DNA from 2 places in the Psychrobacillus sp. INOP01 genome. Region 2 is predicted to be linked to the other one. Evidence: a T-box and tRNA genes for the amino acid it is inferred to sense, from the RefSeq annotation. Region 2 holds a T-box; the other holds one or more tRNA genes.

Region 1 (3,408 bases), 370 kb from region 2:
TTTGTCGTTATATTAACTTTAAAACCCTTGGCATGACTGGCATCTAATAATTGATCGACTCGTGGATGTAAAAGTGGCTCACCTTTTACATGGAGGTAAATATATTTTGTATGTGGTCGAATTTGATCTAATGTTTTGTTAAATGCATCTAGTTTGAGAATATTCTTTGCTCTACTTGTCGGTGGACAGAAGCTACAAGCAAGATTACAAACGCTAGTAATTTCAATATACATTTTTTTAAAGGTTTTCAAGGTATGTACTCCATTCCATTTCTTATTACTCTCATTTTATCAGAATATCACCTTAAGTTGACTAGTTTTGAACATAATAAAACACCTCCAAATGGCAACTTGTCCAATTGGAGATGTTATTAAAATTAAAGATCTATAATTTCATCGTATCCGACCATTCTATCCATATGACTAGCGATCATTGCTATAATAGTACTGGCTTCATCTTTTTTGAAGGTAAAGGTGCTTTCATCTTCGAGCTCCTCGTCATCTGTCCAAATACGATTCACCCTACGGAGAACACCATCGCCATTTGAACTGTCTACACCGAACTGATAAGTTACTTCAATTTCATCTTCTATTAGAAATGCAGTGACTTCAGGAGTTTCCCATTCCACATCAATTTCCTCGACTGTAATTTCGTCGTCTTCGTCATCTTCCATATAAACCAATTCACTATCAGTATCGTCCATAAGAAACTCGTGAAAGCTTTCATGGACAACTTCTATAATATCAGTAATATCATCCAATATTATTCTAGTAGGTTGGAGAAGTTCGACATCGAAGCTTTCTACATAGAACTCTTCGTTATATGGATCAAACAGAATGGTACAAAAATAGTCTCGCTCTTCCTCTTCGGTACTAACAAAAAATTCAATTCTTGGATGTTTAGAAGCGCGATTAATATTCATATGGCCGACTTGGTCGTACTCCTCACAAATCGAGTTCAAATGATCCTGTAGCTCCTCTGATACTCTGTCAAACCATTCCGTAGTAATAGTCATTACCGCCCCTCATCATTTTCTCCTACTATCTTGTCCCAATTGGAAATTATTATTCCAGCGAATAAAAGAAATTTAGAAAATCCGAATATTTTTAAAGAGATAGGGGACGATAAAATGCGTATGACAAAAAACAAGGAGGAACTGAAATGACTAATAACAATAAACCAAAACCAGATGACCGATCAGATAACGTAAAAAAGTTGAAAAAAATGGTGAAAAACACGACCGAGAACATGGAAGCTGCGGAAGAAACGATGGAACACACTACTGGAAATGATCGAGAAGCCGTCCGAGAGAAAAATGAACGTCGAAAAGAAAGTATTGAAGGTTTTCGAAGAGAAATATTAGACGAGGCAGAAGCTCGCAAAAAATAACAAAAAAAGAAAACCTATTGATCATTGCATCAATAGGTTTTCTTACATTATGAAGCGGGTGAAGAGAATCGAACTCTCATCATCAGCTTGGAAGGCTGAGGTTTTACCACTAAACTACACCCGCACAATATGGTGGCTCAGGACGGAATCGAACCGCCGACACAAGGATTTTCAGTCCTTTGCTCTACCGACTGAGCTACTGAGCCTCATCGATTTACGCTAAGCTGAGCATCTCTTCGTCAGCTTCACTTGCTCTATCAGTCACGTACTTGAGTACGCTCCTTCTTTCGCTCGATTGCTTCCTCGACCTGCTTGCTTATCCTAAATCTCAAATTAAAATAATAAATGGCGGTCCCGACCGGGATCGAACCGGCGATCTCCTGCGTGACAGGCAGGCATGTTAACCGCTACACCACGGGACCATTTGGTTGCGGGGACAGGATTTGAACCTGCGACCTTCGGGTTATGAGCCCGACGAGCTACCACTGCTCCACCCCGCGACAATAAAATACGTACAAATATTATCATACTACGCTCAAAGAAAGTAAGACACCTGCTTCGGTGTTAATCGCTTTCTTCGTGAAGCCATTTGCTCCACCCGCGACAATAATAAATTTACAACTATTAACAATAAAATAAAAATGGAGGAGGAAGAGGGATTCGAACCCCCGCGCGGTATGACCCGCCTGTCGGTTTTCAAGACCGATCCCTTCAGCCGAACTTGGGTATTCCTCCAAAGAAAATAATAGATTGGATATTTTCCAAATCATCATTTGCGACTTTTATATTATATAACATTATCGAACAGAAAGGCAATGTTTTTTTGAGAAAAATTTAAATTAGTTTCTAAAACGGTTGATATTGGTAAATTCTTTGTGTTTTGGTTTCCGAAAATCTTGCAAAGTTAAAGTTATGTAAATTCATTATCTCTTTATTTCACAACCTTAAACATACACTTCTATTTTTGGGACATCATAAGGAAAAGTAATATGAGGTGATGTAAATGATTATCGAAAGGTCATCGGAATGGGCAGAGGGTTTTATTAAACGATTGGAAAATGTTGAGCCATGGGATAATTGGACTCTTTATAATATGAGCTATGATATTGCAAAAAATAATTTAATCACAGAGTTTACAGGTCTTCAATCTCCTAAGTATTTGACTAATTTAAAGCCACTTGAACATCAATTAAAGGTTGCGGAAACAGTTATTGAAAGAATGAATGGAAAAGCAATATTGGCTGATGAGGTGGGGCTTGGTAAAACAATTGAAGCTGGTTTGATATTGAAGGAATATCTTGTTCGTGGACTGGTAAAGAAGGCTTTAATATTGGCCCCCGCTTCACTTATCAATCAATGGGTGGAGGAGCTGCATTATAAATTTTATATACCAGCTGTGCCTTATAAGAAAAATACTCCATTAGAGCATTGTGATGTTGTCGTTCTGAGTATGGATACAGCGAAAAAAAGTCCTCACAGAGAACTTATCTTTGCGCAGGATTATGACATGATTATTATTGATGAAGCGCATAAGTTAAAAAACCACAAAACCAAAATCTACGAGTTTGTACAAAGTTTAAAGAAGAAGTTTTGCTTACTATTAACTGCTACCCCTGTTCAAAATGATGTATTTGAATTATTTAACCTTATTTCGTTACTAAAACCTGGACATCTTGGAAATTATGAGGCGTTTCAATCGGCATTCTCTGCTAGCAAACATGATTTAGAGCATGATGATTACTTGAAGGAGTTAGTAAACCAGGTGATGGTTCGAAATCGTAGACAGGACACGGGAATAGAGTGGACGAATCGCCAAGTAAATATTATTCCAATACAGTTTACGAACGAAGAAAAAGAAGTGTACGAAATGATAGTGGATTTAAAAAACATCTCACCTGTATTTTCAGGTGCCTTTTCGATGATTACACTGCAGAAGGAAATGTGTAGTAGCAAGGAGGCTACATTTCTTACATTAAATAAAATGCGGCAAAATTGTGGAAATCCAGAGGAAAACGCTTC
Region 2 (3,408 bases):
AGTGCCTGCCCTACTACTAATACATCAGGATCAGGAATTTCATTTATAGAGACAATACTTTCCATTGTTGTTCCGGACCGTTTGGCGATTGCATATAAACTATCTCCCTGTTTAACAATATGGATCAATGCATCACTCCTTCATCATAGAGTATGCAAGTTGTCAAAAAAACATGCTACACTATGCAAAAGGAGTCGATTATGATGGATGAATATTATATGAATTTAGCTATAGAAGAAGCAAAAAAAGCAGCTGCCATTGGTGAAGTTCCAATAGGTGCAGTAATAGTACATAATGATAAAGTTATTGCTACTGGTTACAACTTAAGGGAAACAACCCTAAATGCCACTACACATGCAGAACTACTTGCTATTCAAGAGGCATGTAAAACATTAAATAATTGGAGACTAGAAGAAACAACTCTATATGTTACCTTAGAGCCATGCCCGATGTGCGCAGGAGCCATTTTACAGTCCCGTATTCCTCGAGTAGTGTACGGAGCAAGAGATGCCAAAGCAGGCTGTGTCGATTCCCTTTACCGACTATTGAATGATGATAGATTTAATCACTGCTGTGAAGTAACAGAAGGTGTTTTAGCAGAAGAATGCGGCAATATACTCACGCAGTTTTTTCGTAATCTTCGTGAACAAAAGAAGAACCAGAAACGATGTTTGTAGCGAATCTGGTTTTTTAAAGAAAGTATATGGATTACCAGACTTTGTACCCTTGTCAAGATTACCGACAAGAAGAAAGGCTGGGCTTCTTTCTTGCCCGTTATTTTATTACTTTATAACTGTTTTTCCACCCATGTAAGGAACAAGAACTTCTGGAACTACTACTGTTCCATCTGCTTGTTGGTAATTTTCTAAAATAGCCGCCACTGTGCGTCCCAGTGCTAATCCACTACCATTTAAAGTATGCACGTACTCAGGTTTCCCTCCAACTTCACGACGGAAACGAATTCCTGCACGTCTAGCTTGGAAATCCTCAAAGTTACTGCAAGAAGAAATTTCTTTATATTCACCATAACTTGGTAACCAAACTTCTAAATCGTATTTCTTCGCAGCTGTAAAGCCTAGATCTGCAGTACACATATGAAGTTTACGATAAGGTAGGCCTAACAGTTGTAATACTTTCTCTGCATGACCAGTTAAAAGTTCTAGCTGCTCATAAGAATCTTCAGGCTTCACAAAGCGAACTAACTCTACTTTGTTAAACTGATGTTGACGTATTAATCCACGAGTATCGCGACCTGCAGAGCCTGCTTCAGAACGGAAACATGCACTAAAAGCAGTGAATGCTTGCGGAAGTTCTCCCCCATCTAATATCTCATCTCTATAAAAATTTGTTACGGGTACTTCTGCTGTTGGTATTAAGAAGTAATCCTCTTCCCCAATTAGGAACGCATCCTCTTCAAATTTTGGCAGCTGTCCAGTCCCTGTTAAACTTGTACGGTTTGCTAAATAAGGTGGCAGCATTTCTTCATAGCCATGCTCTTCTGCATGTAAATCCATCATGAAGTTTAACAATCCACGTTCTAGTCTAGCTCCTAGACCACGATAAAACGCAAAACGACTTCCTGTCACTTTTGCAGCACGTTCAAAATCTACCAATTTTAAATCTGTAGCAATATCCCAATGTGCTTTCGTTTCAAAATCAAATGAAGGAACTTCTCCCCATTTAAGTATTTCTACATTATCATCCTCAGAATCACCGATTGGAACACTGTCATGCGGAACATTAGGGATACGCATCATCATATATTCAAACTTTTCTTCAACGTCACGTAACTCATCATCTAATGCTTTTATTTCATCGCCTACTTCACGCATACGTGCAATAAGATCATCCGCATTTTCTTTATTTCGTTTCATCAAAGAGATTTTTTGAGAAAACTCATTTCTTTCAGCCTTCAACACTTCTGTTTTCGCAATTAATTCTCGACGCTTTTGGTCTAAAGGTTGGAATTGATCAAACTCCGAAATATCTTCTCCACGCTTAGCTAGTTTTGCTTTTACTGTTTCATAATTATCTCTTACAAATTTTACATCTAACATATATAACTCCTCCTTAGAATTTTCGAAAAAACGACAAAAAAGCCCCCGTCCCATGAAAAGGGACGAGAGCATACCCGCGTTGCCACCCTGATTGATCCAGTCATAGACGGAATCCACTTACTTGTAATGTAACGGCTTTTCAACCGGCACGACTTACTAATCATTCAGCCGCACAACTCAAAGGACGGATTCACAAGTGTTTATATCAGCTTTCACCACCCGCTGACTCTCTAAAAAAAACGTGCTTGTTACTGCTTCCTATCATCGTTTTTGATTCATGAAATTACTCATACTTTACTATACGTGAACTTCTTTTGCAAGACTTTCCTTTACCATCTCTACAAAATATGCCGTAATCCGATGATCATCAGTTAACTCGGGATGAAAAGAGCATCCTAACAAATGACCTTGTCTTACCATCACGATTCTATCCTCATAAGTTGCCAGTATTTCAACATTTCCCTCTACATTTACAATATGTGGTGCTCGTATAAATACCGCTGGAAAACCATCTGCAACACCTTCAATATATAAATCTGTTTCAAAGCTATCCACCTGTCTCCCGAAAGAGTTACGTTCTACAGTAGCATCCAGAGCACCTAAATGTGAATAATCATACCCCACTAGGTCTTTAGCAAGTAGGATTAATCCTGCACAAGTTCCATACATCGGTTTACCATCTAATGCAAACTTCTGTAGTGGTTCTAACATATCAAATCGATCAATCAGCTTTCGCATTGCTGTACTTTCTCCTCCAGGGAGTATTAATCCATCCACTAACGCTAAGTCTTCCACACTTTTTACTGTTAAAGCCTCTGCTCCACTCGCTTCAATTGAGCAAATATGCTCACTAACTGCTCCTTGAAGAGCTAGAACACCTATTTTAACCATATTACCACCCTCTATCTTGCATACGATCTCCGGCAGATAAACGAGAAATTTCGATTCCCTTCATCGGGATTCCTAAATCTTTTGAAATCTCTACAAGTAATTTATAATCTCGGAAATGTGTTGTTGCTTCTACAATGGCTTTAGCAAATTTCTCTGGTCGTTCTGACTTGAAAATCCCAGACCCTACAAATACACCATCTGCTCCAAGCTCCATCATTAGAGCCGCATCTGCAGGAGTCGCTACTCCACCTGCTGCGAAGTTTACAACCGGTAATTTACCAGCATGTTTAATTTGTAATAAAACATCATACGGTGCACCCAAAATTTTGGCTTCCGTCATTAGTTCATCTTCGCTCATATGTACAATTTTACGAACCTGTGAATTTACTTTACGTAAATGACGCACTGCTTCTACAATGTTTCCTGTTCCAGGTTCTCCTTTGGTACGGAGCATCGAAGC

Evidence for each region. A T-box is a leader RNA that pairs with one kind of tRNA and senses whether it is charged. The one in region 2 lies ahead of serS (serine--tRNA ligase), so its partner is inferred to be a tRNA-Ser.
Region 1: it encodes a tRNA-Ser, which carries the amino acid that the T-box ahead of serS (serine--tRNA ligase) is inferred to sense. The anticodon was not compared.

What each region holds. Positions count from the first base shown of each region.
Region 1 covers NZ_CP073315.1:2,535,516-2,538,923, forward strand. The annotation lists gene KD050_RS12790 (radical SAM/SPASM domain-containing protein) at 1-251, opposite strand, end outside; gene KD050_RS12795 (hypothetical protein) at 377-1,009, opposite strand; gene tlp (small acid-soluble spore protein Tlp) at 1,162-1,389, shown strand; tRNA gene KD050_RS12805 (tRNA-Gly) at 1,443-1,513, opposite strand; tRNA gene KD050_RS12810 (tRNA-Phe) at 1,520-1,595, opposite strand; tRNA gene KD050_RS12815 (tRNA-Asp) at 1,736-1,811, opposite strand; tRNA gene KD050_RS12820 (tRNA-Met) at 1,815-1,889, opposite strand; tRNA gene KD050_RS12825 (tRNA-Ser) at 2,032-2,124, opposite strand; gene KD050_RS12830 (DEAD/DEAH box helicase) at 2,393-3,408, shown strand, end outside.
Region 2 covers NZ_CP073315.1:2,164,511-2,167,918, reverse strand. The annotation lists gene KD050_RS10970 (glycosyl hydrolase family 18 protein) at 1-128, opposite strand, end outside; gene tadA (tRNA adenosine(34) deaminase TadA) at 204-677, shown strand; gene serS (serine--tRNA ligase) at 783-2,057, opposite strand; T-box leader at 2,113-2,331, opposite strand; gene pdxT (pyridoxal 5'-phosphate synthase glutaminase subunit PdxT) at 2,355-2,948, opposite strand; gene pdxS (pyridoxal 5'-phosphate synthase lyase subunit PdxS) at 2,950-3,408, opposite strand, start outside.